One region of the Caloramator sp. ALD01 genome, then DNA from elsewhere that is predicted to be linked to it. Evidence: riboswitches for the same ligand, from Rfam matches in the RefSeq annotation. Region 1 holds a riboswitch; the other holds the start of a gene.
The links. Region 1 has a riboswitch for S-adenosylmethionine ahead of metK (methionine adenosyltransferase). Riboswitches for the same ligand answer to the same signal wherever they lie in the genome.
Positions count from the first base shown of each region.

Region 2: another riboswitch for S-adenosylmethionine. It lies ahead of A3M9_RS13265 (methionine ABC transporter ATP-binding protein); the one in region 1 lies ahead of metK (methionine adenosyltransferase).

Region 1 is NZ_AXAA01000004.1:37,278-45,090, reverse strand. Features, by position in the region: gene A3M9_RS0103000 (ATP-binding protein) at 1-554, opposite strand, end outside; tRNA gene A3M9_RS0102995 (tRNA-Val) at 893-968, shown strand; tRNA gene A3M9_RS0102990 (tRNA-Thr) at 977-1,052, shown strand; tRNA gene A3M9_RS0102985 (tRNA-Tyr) at 1,058-1,142, shown strand; tRNA gene A3M9_RS0102980 (tRNA-Val) at 1,171-1,246, shown strand; tRNA gene A3M9_RS0102975 (tRNA-Thr) at 1,255-1,330, shown strand; tRNA gene A3M9_RS0102970 (tRNA-Tyr) at 1,336-1,420, shown strand; gene A3M9_RS0102965 (YkvA family protein) at 1,681-2,049, shown strand; SAM riboswitch class I at 2,158-2,262, shown strand; gene metK (methionine adenosyltransferase) at 2,454-3,641, shown strand; gene A3M9_RS0102955 (DUF1659 domain-containing protein) at 3,774-3,998, shown strand; gene A3M9_RS0102950 (DUF2922 domain-containing protein) at 4,013-4,231, shown strand; gene A3M9_RS14360 (YvrJ family protein) at 4,544-4,693, shown strand; gene A3M9_RS0102940 (hypothetical protein) at 4,776-5,276, shown strand; gene A3M9_RS0102935 (ATP-dependent RecD-like DNA helicase) at 5,297-7,510, shown strand; gene A3M9_RS0102930 (hypothetical protein) at 7,529-7,813, shown strand, end outside.
Region 2 is NZ_AXAA01000008.1:58,996-66,808, reverse strand. Features, by position in the region: gene A3M9_RS0105715 (GerAB/ArcD/ProY family transporter) at 1-246, shown strand, start outside; gene A3M9_RS0105710 (Ger(x)C family spore germination protein) at 236-1,330, shown strand; gene A3M9_RS0105705 (hypothetical protein) at 1,628-1,882, opposite strand; gene A3M9_RS0105700 (patatin-like phospholipase family protein) at 2,086-2,838, shown strand; gene A3M9_RS0105695 (anti-sigma factor domain-containing protein) at 3,055-3,933, opposite strand; gene sigI (RNA polymerase sigma-I factor) at 3,926-4,585, opposite strand; gene A3M9_RS14600 (DUF5667 domain-containing protein) at 4,721-5,773, shown strand; SAM riboswitch class I at 5,934-6,030, shown strand; gene A3M9_RS13265 (methionine ABC transporter ATP-binding protein) at 6,141-6,917, shown strand; gene A3M9_RS0105675 (methionine ABC transporter permease) at 6,930-7,580, shown strand; gene A3M9_RS0105670 (MetQ/NlpA family ABC transporter substrate-binding protein) at 7,586-7,813, shown strand, end outside.

The DNA of each region.
Region 1 (7,813 bases):
TTATATTTATTACAAGCTCCTATTATTTCCTTTTCATACACATAAACAAAAGGCCTTATTAAATATAAATCCTTCCTTGATAAATAGGTTACAGGAGAAAAGGTATTAAGTCTTGCTTCATAAAAAAGTGATAATAAAAAGGTTTCAATGGCATCGTTAAGATGATGACCAAGAGCAACCTTATTACATCCAAGTTCTTTAGCAGTATCGTGCAGTATTCCTCTTCTCATATTAGCACAAAGAGAACAAGGATTTTTTTCTTTCCTAACATCAAATAATATTTCACCTATTTGAGTTGGTACTATTTTAAATTCAATATCAAGCTCCTTAAAATATTCTATTAAAGGTTCAGGGGTATATTCTTTAAAACCCATATCAATTGTTATAGCTACAATATCGAATTTTTCATTAGAGAATCTTTGATACATCTTTAATGCTTTAAGAAGCAGATTGCTATCCTTACCACCTGATACACCAACAGCAATTTTATCGCCATCTTGAATCATATTGAAATCTGTTGCAGCCCTTCGTAGCTTTCCAAGTATTTGTTTCATTTTATCCCACCTTTTAATTACGATTATTTATAGATTAAATTTACAATAAATATTGTTGATTGACAAGGGGGAAGCTGTAGGAGATAAAGTATAGAGCAATGCATAGAAATTAAATAGTATCAAAGAAATTTCTTAAGCAGATAATTTATAAGAAATCTATTGATGCTAAATATAAAATAATGAGTTATTTAAAGAATATAAAAGTATTTTAAAGAAATATGAATATAATCTTAAAAAACAGGGAATATTATATTTGAAAAAAGTTTTTGGCTCTTATATAATAACACTTGTCGCGAGGGACGAATGAAAAAAGCGACGAAAAAGATGAGTAAAAACGTGGGCGCGTAGCTCAGCTGGGAGAGCATCTGCCTTACAAGCAGAGGGTCACAGGTTCGAGCCCTGTCGTGCCCACCACATAAGATGCCGGCTTAGCTCAATTGGCAGAGCAACTGACTTGTAATCAGTAGGTTGTAGGTTCGATTCCTATAGCCGGCTCCATAAGTGGGGCGATTCCCGAGTGGCCAAAGGGGGCAGACTGTAAATCTGTTGGCGCAGCCTTCGGTGGTTCGAATCCACCTCGCCCCACCAATAAATTAAAAATAAAATATTAATATATGGGCGCGTAGCTCAGCTGGGAGAGCATCTGCCTTACAAGCAGAGGGTCACAGGTTCGAGCCCTGTCGTGCCCACCACATAAGATGCCGGCTTAGCTCAATTGGCAGAGCAACTGACTTGTAATCAGTAGGTTGTAGGTTCGATTCCTATAGCCGGCTCCATATATGGGACGGTTCCCGAGTGGCCAAAGGGGGCAGACTGTAAATCTGTTGGCGCAGCCTTCGGTGGTTCGAATCCACCCCGTCCCACCAAAGAGACGCATATGCGTCTCTTTTTTAGTAGTAAATACATCTTTTATAGGTGGTGGATAGTGGTCAATACTCAAATTGAAGTAAGCTTGCCCTAAGCTAAAAGGGCTAATTTGCCTCTAAAATATCACTATGTGGCTTATTGCAGCTTAGTTTTTTTCTATATAACTATTTTATAAGATAATCGACATTCATTACCCAATTATAGAAGTAGGCAACTTCTGTGCTTATTAGTTAAATATAAATAAAAAGTGGTGATTATAGTGAAAAAAATAAAAAAATGGGCAGAAAATTTGTTAAAGCAACTTGAACTATTGTATAAGATATATACATATCCTAAAACACCTTGGTATGCAAAAATATCAATTGGAATAGTTATAGCTTATGCTTTAAGTCCTATAGATTTAATACCAGATTTCATACCTATTTTAGGTTATTTAGATGACCTATTGATTTTACCCTTAGGAATATATCTGTCATTAAAGTTAGTACCTGACTATGTTATAGAAGAATGCAGAGAAATAGAGGTTGACTTAAGCAAATTTAAGGGTAAAAAAATAGTTTCAGCTTTGTTAATTTCAGCCATATGGCTATTACTTATATATTTATTGATTAGAAGGTTATTTAGATAAGATAAGTCCTGCAAATATTTTAATTAAATAAAATTATAAATAATATTATTGACATACATATTTTATTGTGATAATATTACTCAAGATGTTTAAATTGAATACAGGAAACTCTTATCAAGAGAGGTGGAGGGACTGGCCCGATGAAGCCCGGCAACCGGTGCATAAGCACAATGGTGCCAATTCCTGCAGAATTTAAATTCTGGCAGATGAGAGTCTTATGGATATAAGCCTCTTCGTCAGAAGGGGTTTTTATTATGCATTGAAAATTATAAACGGTTTAAATAATATAGTTTATAATTTTCATATCATTAAAAACAAAAGATTGAGAAATACTAAATTTAGTCTCAAAATCCTTCAATTAAAGTGTAAACAATTTTATTTATATATTAAAAGGAGGTAGAAAGATGGCAAGAAGATTATTTACATCAGAATCAGTTACTGAAGGACATCCAGATAAGATTTGTGATCAAATTTCAGATGCGATACTTGATGCTATATTAGCTGAAGACCCAGAGGCAAGAGTAGCTTGTGAGACAGCAGTAACAACAGGTATGGTACTTGTTATGGGGGAAATATCAACAAAATGTTATGTTGATATTCCAAAGGTTGTTAGAAGAACAATCGAAGAAATAGGATATACAAGAGCAAAATATGGATTTGACTGTGATACTTGTGCAGTTATAACTTCAATAGATGAGCAATCATCAGATATTGCAATGGGTGTTGACAAGGCACTTGAAGCAAAGAAGGGTGAAGAAAACGAATTTGCAACTACAGGTGCTGGAGACCAAGGTATGATGTTTGGTTTTGCTTGTACTGAAACACCAGAATATATGCCACTTCCAATAGCAATGGCACATAGACTATCAAGAAGACTTGCTGAAGTTAGAAAAAATGGAACACTTGACTATCTAAGACCAGATGGAAAGACTCAAGTAACTGTTGAATATGAAGATGATAAGCCAGTTAGAATAGATACAATAGTTATATCAACTCAACACAGCCCAGAAGTTACAAGAGAACAAATAGAAAGAGATATGATTGAACACGTTATAAGAAAGGTTGTTCCAGCAAACCTTCTTGATGAAAATACTAAATATTACATAAACCCAACAGGAAGATTCGTAATAGGTGGACCACACGGAGACTCAGGTCTAACAGGAAGAAAGATTATAGTTGATACATACGGTGGATATGGCCGTCACGGTGGTGGTGCCTTCTCAGGAAAGGATCCAACTAAGGTTGACCGTTCAGCAGCTTATGCAGCAAGATGGGTTGCAAAGAACCTTGTAGCAGCTGGTGTAGCAGAAAAGCTTGAAGTTGAAGTTGCATATGCTATAGGTGTAGCAAAGCCAGTTTCAATAACTGTTGATACATTTGGAACAGGAAAGTTACCAGATGAAAAGATAATTGAAATAATCAACAAGGTATTTGATCTAAGACCAGCAGCAATAATTAAGCATCTTGACTTAAGAAGACCAATCTACAGACAAGTTGCAGCTTATGGTCACTTTGGTAGAACAGATTTAGATTTACCTTGGGAAAGATTAAACAAGGTAGATGAAATAAAGAAGCTTATAGCTGAAATGTAATAAGTTAAGTTCTATGCAATATAGAAATGTTGCATAGAACTTTTTATTTTAGATTTTTGTCAAAATTATATTTTAAAGGGTGTAAAAATATTCCCTATTTACAATTTATATAAGTGAAAGGGGGAATTAAAAATGGCAGTAAAAGATTTTAAACAATCATCAACATTACTTATGAAATTTAATATGGGAGTTGACGCAAGAGGAAACGACATAATAAAGGTGGTTAATTTAAGGAAGGTAAAACCTCAAGCAGACCATCAGGCAGTATTTGAAACAGCACAATCTATCTCTACATTGGTTGATGGAAATCTTATTGAAGTTTTAAGACAAGAAGTTCTTGAATTAGTAAATGAATAATGGGGGTGTAGATTATGGCAAAGTCACTTGTTATGGTATTTCAAAATGAAGCAGGTAAGAATGTTTCACTTTCAATTCCAAATGTAAGGGAAAACATAACAGAACAGGAAGTAAAGACAGTTATGCAGGATATTATAAGCAAGAACATATTTACATCAACAGGTGGAAACTTAATAACAATAATGTCTGCACAGGTAGTAAATAGAGAAGTAGAAGAGCTTGCAGTAAGATAATGTTTGGCACTTCATTAGTTGGATGAATGAATAGGCTAAATTTAGCCCCATAATGGATTTTAGGCTGTGACAATAAATATTAAATGAAAAAGTCCCAAACCTTTAATTATAGTTTCTTTAGAGATAATGTTTTATATGTTGTTTTAAAAGTACTATGGACTTTTTCAATATAGGTTTCATAAATACTTAAAGTTTATGAAACGGCCTCAAAATCCATATATGGGGCTTTTGTAAAAATATAAAATAAGTGTTTGTTATGTATTGATTTCAATAAGTTGTAGGTATAATTTATATAAATAATGGAGGGATATTATGGAGGAATTATTTAATCAAATAGCCAATTTTGGTTTTCCGATTGTATTATCAATTTATCTTTTAGTTAGATTGGAAAATAAATTGGAAAAACTAACAGAGAGCATAAATGAACTTTCTAAAAACATATCAAATATTTGTAAATTTTAAAAAAACAGGGTTTTGACATCGAACATATGTTCGATTATAATTGTATATATAACATTTTATATTTACAAAGGGGAGGAGTTTGATGTTAGTTTGCATTAAGCCAGAATACAAAGAGGGTGTTGGGGATTGTACTATACTTATTTATGAGAGAGATGAAGTAGTTCTAAAAAAGAATATAAGATATGGCCTAAGACAAGTTGCAAAACAATATAACCAGGATATAAGGGAGCTAAAATATAAATGTAATAGGATAACAAATTTAGGTAAGTTAACCCCTATAGCACTATCATCTGACACAATATTAGTGCCAATTAAAGTTAGAACTCCAAGGGTTCACAGGGATGGAGGTTACGGATATATAAACTTGTTTTTTATTGAACAAGTTTATGAAAATTTCATATTATTAAATAATGGGAGTAAAATATTTTTTGTAGAAAATAGAAGAAGTATTATAAAAAGAATAAATGTTGCCAAGAATTTAAGTAGTACAATACTTAAAATAGAATATAGCAACATTGTTACAATTTTAAATGAGGTCTTGAAACTTAACGATAAATTAGAGACAATAATACTAAAAAGATAAATTTAGTAGGAGAGAGTTGGATGATAGATATAGAAGGTGTAGTTGAAAATATTGTTTTTAAGAATGAAGAAAATGGTTATACAGTTGCTAAAATAAGGCATAACAAGGATTTGGTTTCAGTTGTTGGTCATATTCCATTTATAAATATAGGGCAAAGAGTAAAGGTACAGGGTGAATGGGTATTTCACCCTAACTTTGGACAACAGATTAAGGTGCATTACTGTGAGGAAGTAAAGCCGTCAACAATAGAGGGGATAGAAAGATATTTAGCCTCAGGCCTTATAAAGGGAATAGGACCTGCTACAGCTAAAAAAATAGTTGAACGTTTTGGCAAAGATTCACTTGATATAATAGAAATGAATCCTGATAAACTTACTGAGGTGGAGGGAATAGGTCCTAAAAAAGCAGAAAAAATAGCAGAATCCTTTAAGGAACAGAGACAGCTTAAGGAGGTAATGGTTTTTCTTCAGAGCTATGGTATAACTGCTGGGCTTGGGATAAAGATTTTTAAACGATATGGAGAAGAAACTAATGCAGTTTTAAAATCTAATCCCTATAGGCTGTGTGACGAAGTTTCTGGTGTTGGTTTTAAAACAGCAGATAGGATAGCCGTTAATTTAGGATACGATATGATGTCGGAGGAGAGGGTTAAGGCAGGAATTAAATATATTCTTTCTCAATGTATTGCAAATGGCCACGTTTATTTACCAAAGGAGGAACTCGTTAAAGAGTGCGTTAAGATTTTAAATGTTCCAGATGAAATAATAAGGGAACAGATAATAATGCTCAACTTAAATAAAGAAATTTATATAGAAAATGTGGATAATGATGAAGCAGTATATTTAAGATATTATTATCTATCAGAGCTTTATGTAGCAAGAAAATTAATAGAGCTTTCGTTTCAAAATTATAATCAGGATTTTGATGAAATAGAGGAAGAAATAAAAGAATACGAAAATGAAAATGGAATAGAGTTTGCAAAAGAGCAGAGGGAGGCTATTGAAAAGGCAGTTAAAAATGGTGTTTGTGTTATTACAGGTGGACCTGGCACAGGGAAAACAACAATAATAAAGTGTATAATTAAACTATTTGAGAAAAGAGGTTTAAGTGTAGTTTTAGCAGCACCTACAGGAAGAGCGGCAAAGAGAATAACTGAAACAACAGGATATGAAGCAAAGACTATACATAGACTGCTTGAGATGGAATATATGCCGGAGAATGAAATACCAATATTTACAAAGGATGAAGAAAGTCCAATTGAAGCACATGCAATCATAATCGATGAGGCTTCTATGATAGATATACTGCTTATGAACAGCCTTTTAAAGGCAGTAGCGAAGGGTACAAGGCTTATAATAGTTGGTGATGTTGATCAGCTTCCATCAGTTGGTGCAGGCAATGTGCTAAGGGATATAATTGAAAGTGGAAGTATATGTGTTGCAAAGCTTAACAAAATATTTAGACAGCAGGACAAAAGTCTAATAACTATTAATGCACATAAAATAAATAATGGAGAGATGCCAATTTTAAATGAAAAGGATAAGGATTTCTTTTTTATCGAATTAGATGGGACACAGAGTTTAAATGATGAGCTTGTAAAGCTTGTATCTGAAAGATTACCAGGGTTTAAAAAGGATATTGACCCTGTTAAAGATATTCAAATATTATCTCCAATGAGAAAGGGAGATGCGGGTGTTAACAACCTTAATATAAGTATGCAGTCTGTTTTAAACCCACCAGCAAAGTTTAAAACAGAAAAGAGTTTTAGGGAATTTGTTTTTAGAAGATTTGATAAGGTTATGCAGATTAAAAACAACTACAATATAGAATGGGAAAGTGTAGTCACAGGGGAAAAGGGAAGAGGAGTATTTAATGGAGACATAGGATATATAGAGGATATTGATTTAGAAAATCAGCAAATAATAGTTATGTTTGATGATAGAAAAGTTGAATATGACTTTTCAAATCTTGAAGAACTTGAGCTTGCCTATGCAATTACAATTCACAAAAGTCAAGGAAGTGAATTTAAGGTAGTAGTTATACCTGTATGCTTTGGGCCACCAATGCTTATGACAAGAAATTTAATTTATACAGGTGTAACGCGTGCAAAGGAGCTTGTTGTCCTTATAGGAAACAGAGCCGCACTAAAATATATGATAAAAAATAATACAATAACAAAGAGGTATTCAGGGCTAAGATGTAGAATAATTAATTATTTAAAGGCAATATCCTGATAAAAGGGAGTGTTCTGTGTGGAGGTATATTTATATAAGGCAAGGGGTAAGGGCGGAAGCATATATGATATTACACTAAATCCTCAGATAGATTTTGAAGTCTTAAGGAAGATTAGGGGAATAACTAATATAGAGATATTAACGGATAAAATAGATTTATGTGTTGCTGAAGAGATAATAAATCAAATTTACAGTGGAAACTTTATTGGTAGATTCATATCTCTTCAGGAGTATTATTTAAATAAAATATTAAAGAGTTATGGTATAAAAAAAGAGAGCAGGTTTATCACAAGTGGTAAGCCT
Region 2 (7,813 bases), on a different contig from region 1:
ACGGCTGCCTGTATGCACTTTGGAGCAACATACTTTTTTTCAGAAGCGACAAAAATACCCTATAAAAAATCCTGTTTTATATCCTCTTTAATTGTTGCTTTAGTTGCATTATTGATGGTACCAGAGTATAAAAGAAGTAGTTTAACAGATAAAGTAATGCCTTACTTAGTATTATATATATTTATTTGGCTTATAGCTGCATATATTTTGAGCCTATATAAGAAGGTGAAGAGAAATGAAAAGTAGTAGATTGTTTTTATTATTGATATTTAGTTTGCTTTTCACGGGTTGTTATAATAGAGTATCAGTTGAAAAACTCTCTGTTATAGTAGGAATAGGATTTGATGTTGGTAAAGATAATAAGGAGATAGAAAATGTTGCAGAGTATTTAGTCTTTAGAGGACAAAGGGAAATTGATAGAGGAGTTAGCTTAGAGATAGGGAAAACTATAAATGAGGCAAATAGCAATAGGCAACTAAACTTAAAGAAGAATTATTTATTAGGTACAATTAGGGCCTATGTTATTGGTGAAGAGAGGGCAAAGCTTGGAATTAAAGATATAATAGATACTTGTGTTAGAGATCAAGAGAGAAATTTAAATACAATAATGGTAGTTTCAAAGGGAAATAGTAAGGATATATTTGAACAGATACCAAAGGAAGAAAGTACAATGGCAGACGAAGTGAAGGAACTTATTGAGGCATCATATAGTGCAAATTTTTTCACAAATAACGCTGGAGTTAAAGATATTGTTAATATGTATTATCAAGAGGGAAGAAATATAGTAATGCCTGCTATAGAGAAAAAGGATTCAACTATAAAGATAGCAGGATTAGCAGTCTTTGATAGGGATAAACTTAAAAAGCTAATCCCTATAGAAGAGGCCATTTATGTAAATATGCTAAGAAATAATGATGTTAAGGGAAACATAGCATTAGTAATGGATGGCTATGAAAAGGCAGTAGATGTTGAATGTATTACAAAAAGGAAGGTATGTGTTGATAGGGAAGATGGAAAATTGAAATATATAATTAAATTAAATGTTCAAGGAGAAATCAAACTAAATACATACAATTTTGAAGAAGAAAATGATGAACAAAAAATCATAGATGATGTTAAAACACAATTAGTAGATAATCTAAACGAAAATTTAAATAAAATAGTTGAAAGGGCAAAAAATGACTATGAAATAGACGTTTTCGATATCCAAAGATATGCAGTAGCAAAATATGGTCGTGAAAATGAAGAGAGAATAAGGGAGTCCTTTAAGGATAGTGAAATTGAGGTTGTGGTGGATGCAAAGATTAGATCAACAGGAAGATACAAGTAAAAAGCGGCATAATTAGAACTTAGTTTAAAAATAAACATACAGAATAGTTTGATTTTTAAAAGCCCCATGAAGGGATTTTGTTTGGCATTTTCATGAGCTTTAGCAAATCTTAGCTTTTCGACTTTGAAAAGTCCGTAATTCGGCACAGGACGTGCCGAGCCGAGCGGCCATCAGGACGATGGCATCGCGAGGGTAGGACTTTTTCAAACAAAGAAAAGCTTAGATTTGATTAGCGAAATGAACGAATGCCATAAAATCCTTCATGGGGTCAATCAATAATTTATAGGTTCTTTAATGTTATTTAAGGAAAGCACCTAAAACCTTTCTACAGTCAGTGATTACCTCACATATACAGTGGATGTCTACAAACTTAACTGGGCAACCACATCCTGCGATTTCACAAGCTAATATATTATCACAAACGGTTAAAACTCTTACACATTCAGCTCTTCCACTCTTTAATACGATTATACAAGTCTGTCCCCTTAACATCTCAAGTATATTTTTAATAGAGCAGCAAGGATTGTAATTGAAATCACAGCAGTTGTTCATACTGTTCACCACCTTTCTTTTAGCTATGTTCTATAAATAATTTTTACTTTACTACTTTTTCCTACTACATATTATTCGTACATTGTGTTTTTGACACAAATTTCGACATTTTTTTGTGAACAAATAGTTAAAAAATTATACTCACCATTACAAATATTATTAAAATTGATATAATAAAATTAAAATGGTGGGGGTGATATAAAATGAGATATGGTTTATGTTTAACAGGTGGAGGGGCAAAGGGTGCCTATGAAGCTGGGATATTAAAGTTTTTTAAAGAGAAGGGTATAGCATTTTCTGTAATAACAGGAACCTCAATAGGTGCGGTTAATGGGTATTTTATGTTAAGAAATTCCTATGACGATATGTATAATTTTTGGTTGAATATGCAGCTAAATAAATATTTTGATTCGCTAAATATGGTTGTTGAAAACAGGCTGGTTATAGAAGAGCTAAGAAGACTTGATGGTATAGATAGAAATATAGACTCATTTTATGTAAATTATGTTGAAGTAAAAGGTTGTAATATAAATGAAGTTATTGTGGATATCAAAAATATGCCCAAAGAAGAAGCCCTCTTAGCTGTAAAGGCAAGTTCTCTTTTACCATACAACTACAATGGTGATCCTAATAGTGTTAGTGCAAAGATTCTTTTTGAGCAGTTTAAAAGTGACCTTCAGGAGGGCAAATATGATGGGTATAAACTTGATGGGGGAATACTTAATAACTGCCTAATTCAGCCATTTATTACAGATAGAGTAGATAAGATTTATATAATAGCACTATCAAATGATTTCCAAGTTCCAGAATATATTTATGAGTACTATAAGAAGGATGATATAGTTGTTTTAGAGCCTAATTTTGAAGTAAGACCAGAGGATACTGTAAACTTTACAAATGAGTTCTGTACAAGGTTATTTAATTTAGGATATCAATATGTAAAGGGGCTAATTTAGCCCATTGCAGGTTTTTGAAAAAGTTATATATTGATTAGCCCCATGAAGGATTTCTTGGGCATCGATTCATTTCGCTAAGCAATTCTAAGCTTTTCTTTGTTTGAAAAAGTCGAAAAGCTAAGAATTGCTAAAGCTTATGAAAGAGCCTTTTGAAATCCTTTCATGGGGCTTTTTCAAAATTCAGCTAACAAGTAGGTTTGACAACAATCAGATGGGCTAATTTAGCCCCTTTTGTCTTTTTACTTTTTCTTTAAAAGTATTAATCTTTTCCTCTAATTTTGGTGGAGGGTTTTCTTTTTTATCCTCAATTTTTTCTTGTAGATTTTCTTTAGATTTTGGAACACTTTCATCCTTTTGATTTATTTTATTCTTTATATTTTCCTTAATTCTATTTTTAATTTCTTCCCTTACTTTATTTTCCTTATTATTCTCCTTTAAATCCTCTTTATTATCAATTTTATTCTTCTCATCCTTTGGATTTTGATTTTCTATCTGCTTATCCTTTTCCTTCAATTTTTCTTTAATTAACTCACGTTTATTTGCCCTATCTTGAATTTTTTGCAGTTTAGCATATACCTTTTCAAAATTTAACTTTTGATTTTTCATTTCAGATGTAAACTTGTTTAATTTAACATCACCTTTATCTATCTCTATATTAATCTTTTTAGTTTTGTTGTTATAGTATTCATCGGTTATATACTTTTTTTCCTTTGCCTTTTTAACAATTAATATAAGTCCATCATTAATGTTTTTGTTTTTTAACTTAATAGAGCTAAGGACATCTTCGGCGTCTTTGTTAAGAGGGACAACCTTTATAATCCTATTAAATCTATTTACATCTATCCTAAATTGAGGATTTATGGTAACAGTCATAGATGCATAAACTTGATTATATATTGTAACAAAGGAACCAAGGAATATACATAAAAGTAAAGAAGCAGCTATTAAAAATGGCCTAAAATTTGTGTATTTATATGTGTATTCTTGGCCTATTTGGAGACTTTCATTCGACTTAAATTTTAAAAACTCTCCGGTTTGTGTAAATAGAACAGCTTCTCTGCCATTGACTTCAACTATTATTCCCTTTTTAACCATTTTTATCACCTACCTTTATATTGAGGTATGATTTAATATACATTAAGTCGCTATCTGATAAAATTAATATAAGTGCTATTAAATACCTTCTCCATTTCTCAATGAATTTTTCGCTTTTTGAAGTTAATAAACAAATCTGCTTTATGGGTAGTTGCTTTGTTTTATTTAACCTTTCAAGTATCTGTTGTTCTCTTGACACCAAAAAGGCAACATTTATAAGTTCTTCTCTTGTATCCTTATGTTTTGGCGAACTTATAACTAAGTCAGAAAAGCTTATACCATATTCCTTAAGTTTATGGTTAAATAAGGCTATTTCCTGTGCCCTTATTTTGTTCTCCTCTTCTATTTCATACTTTTCGATTGAACTTTTTAGTTCAAAGGTAATAAGTTCTTCATCTCCAAGATAAATGTTTACGTTTTTAGTACTTTTTCTAAAATAATCTATGAGTGAATTTTTTATTATCATCCTTGAGTAGGAGAAGAAATTGCCCTTTTTTTTATCATATGTTTCAATTGCTTTATTAAATGCAATTAGTGCAATACTTAGTTCATCATCATTTTGCCAAGAGAGTCTTCTTTTACATATACTTGATGCAATTTTATATACAAAGTCTCTATTTTCCTCGATAAATTTCTCTCTGTCATCTATCATCTTCTTCCCCCTTTCATATGTTAATACGAAAAATTAATTGATTTTTATAGGGTAAAAAAATTTTTTATTTGCCCCCTAAAAAAATAAAAAAGGACGTATTAATAGTTGAAAACAAAATTAGGGAGGGATATAAAAATGAAAAAGTATTTAGCATTATCAACAGCACTATTACTTATGTTTAATGTTACAATAGCAAAGGCAGATGTTCAAGGGACAGATGCTGGAATAACGCCAGATAGTATCCTTTATCCAGTAGATAAACTTATTGATGAAGTAAAAATTTCACTCACATTTGATGAGGAAAAAAAGGCAGAGGTTACAGCAGACGTTGCAGAGGAGAGGCTTGCAGAGGCACAGGTTATGGCAGAGGAGGGTAAAGAGGAACTTGTAAAGCCTGCTGTAGAGGAATTTCAGCAAAAGATGGAAAGTACACAGGAAATAGTAGAAAAGATAGTATCTGAAGAACAAAAGGATGATGTAGTAAGTGATTCGGTTGTAAATAAAGTAAATGAACTAAAAAACAGAATAGAAATAAGATATAAGAATTCAATAGAGGTTTTAACAAAAATACAAGAAAAGGTATCAGAAAATGCAAAACCAACAATTCAAAATGTAATTGAACTACAAACACAAAAGAAGGAGACAGTGTTAAGTTTAATAAATAAAAAGCAGGAAATGTTTAATGTAAGAAAGCAGGTTGTAGAAGCAAGAAAGGCATTAGAAAAGGCAAAGGAAACAAACAATGAAGAGGAAATCAAAAAGGCAGAAGAGGCATTAAAGGAGGCACAAACATCACTTGAGGCTAAAAAGCAGGAAATGAAACAGATAAGAGAACAGGCAAGGGAAGTTGTAAAGACAAGAAATGAGTTAAGAAAAGAAACAAGGGAAGTTCTAAAGGAAGAGGTAAAGAATGGAACAATAACAAAGGATGAGGCAAAACAGGTGGAAAAAGAGTTAAATAGAAACTTCATAAATAAAAGGGATGTAAGGGAAGTAAGGCAAGAAATTAAAAAGGAAATTAGAGAAGTTAAAAAAGAAGAAATTAAGGAAAAAATAAAGGAAAAAAGAGAAGAGATTAAGGAAAAAATAAAAGAGAGAAAAGAAAAAAAAGAAGGTAATAAGACTGAAGAAAATGTAAATGTAGAACAAGATAATGCTACTAATAATGATGCGGGTAAAGAAAATTAATAAAGAAAGGGTGCCAAGGCAATATAGCTTTAGGCACCTAAATTTTATTTTTCCTATATAGCAGGAAGTTTTAAAAATAAAAAATCTATAAAAATTGAAAAATAGTATTGACAACACTTGCAATTGTTTATATAATCTTAATCAAGAATTAAATAAGAAGCTCTTATCAAGAGAGGTGGAGGGACTGGCCCGATGAAGCCCGGCAACCTGCGAATAGCAAGGTGCCAAATCCTGCAGCGAAAGCTGGGAGATGAGAGAGGAGTGCCTCTTTCATCAAAGAGGTTTTTTTATTAATCTATAAGGGAAATAATTTAATTTATTCAATAAAATAACAAAATTTTGAGAAAATTTTAAAAGGGGTGTTAATGTGATTGAAATTAAGGATTTAAAAAAGAGTTATTTAATTAATGGCAATAAAACCGAGGCACTTAAGGGAATCAATTTAAAAATAGAAAAAGGACAGGTGTTTGGAATAATAGGGAAAAGTGGTGCAGGAAAGTCGACTCTTTTGAGGTGTTTAAACTTGCTTGAAACACCAGATGAGGGTGAAATTATAGTAGAAGGAAGAGATATAACTAAGTTTAATAAAAGGGAACTTAGGGAGTATAGAAGAAATGTTAGTATGATATTCCAGCATTTTAATCTGCTTTCAAATTCAAATGTATATAAGAATGTTGCCTTTCCACTTGAGATAGCAGGACATAAAAGGGATTATATAGATAAAAGGGTTAGAGAACTTTTAAAGATAGTTGGGCTAGAGGATAAGGAAAAGGAATATCCATCAAATCTATCAGGAGGCCAAAAGCAGAGAGTTGCAATAGCAAGGGCACTTGCCAATAACCCTAAAATACTTCTATGTGATGAGGCAACATCAGCCCTTGACCCACTTACAACAAAACAAATTTTAGATCTATTGTTAGAACTAAATAAAACCTTAGGATTAACAATAGTTTTAATTACCCACGAGATGGATGTAGTAGATAGAATTTGTAGTAATGTTGCAGTTATGGAAAAGGGAGAGATAGTTGAAGAGGGAATAAAGGACGAGGTGTTTAAAAGTCCTAAATCTAAAACTTTAAGACAATTTCTTCAGAGCCAAAAGGGTGAGGTTATATACTTGGACTTTAAAGAAAGAGCAATATAAGGAGGTTAGAGTATGAGTGAAATATTAAAATTAGTTTTGCCTTCATTTTTAGATACACTGTATATGGTTGTTTTTTCAACTTTGTTTTCCATATTATTAGGTGCTCCACTTGGTATATTTTTAGTTTTGTCAGACAAAGAAGGTTTACTTAAAATGCCAAAGCTTAATTCTATAATAGGTTCAATAATTAATATAACAAGGTCAATACCGTTTATTATATTGATTATTCTTCTTTTTCCCCTATCAAGAGTCATTGTTGGTACAACGATAGGAAAAGAAGCTGCAGTAGTTCCACTATCCATTGCAGCTGCCCCCTTCGTTGCAAGGGTAGTGGAATCTGCTCTAAAAGATGTTAATAAAGGTGTAATTGAGGCAGCAGTTTCCCTGGGGGCTTCAACACCTCAAATAGTTTTTAAGGTTTTAATAAAGGAGGCACTTCCAGGTTTAATATTAGGTATTACATTAACAATTGTAAATATAATAGGATATTCTGCAATGGCAGGTGTTATAGGAGGAGGTGGAATAGGAGATTTAGCAGTAAGATATGGGTATCAAAGGTTTAGAACAGATATACTTATAGTTACTGTTATAATTTTGATACTGCTGGTTGAAATAACTCAAAGAACAGGAAATTATTTTGCAAAAAAAATTGACAGGAGGTAATGAATATGAAATTAAGAAAATTTACAGCAACAATACTATGTGTATCACTACTATTGACAGGAGTTACAGGTTGTTCAAAAAAAGAAGCCTCAAATACGAAAAAAATTGTAGTTGGAGCAACTCCAGTTCCACACGCAGAGATATTAAATTACATAAAACCAAAGCTTAAGGAAAAGGGAATTGAACTTGAAGTTAAGGAATTTACAGATTATGTTACACCTAATACTGCATTA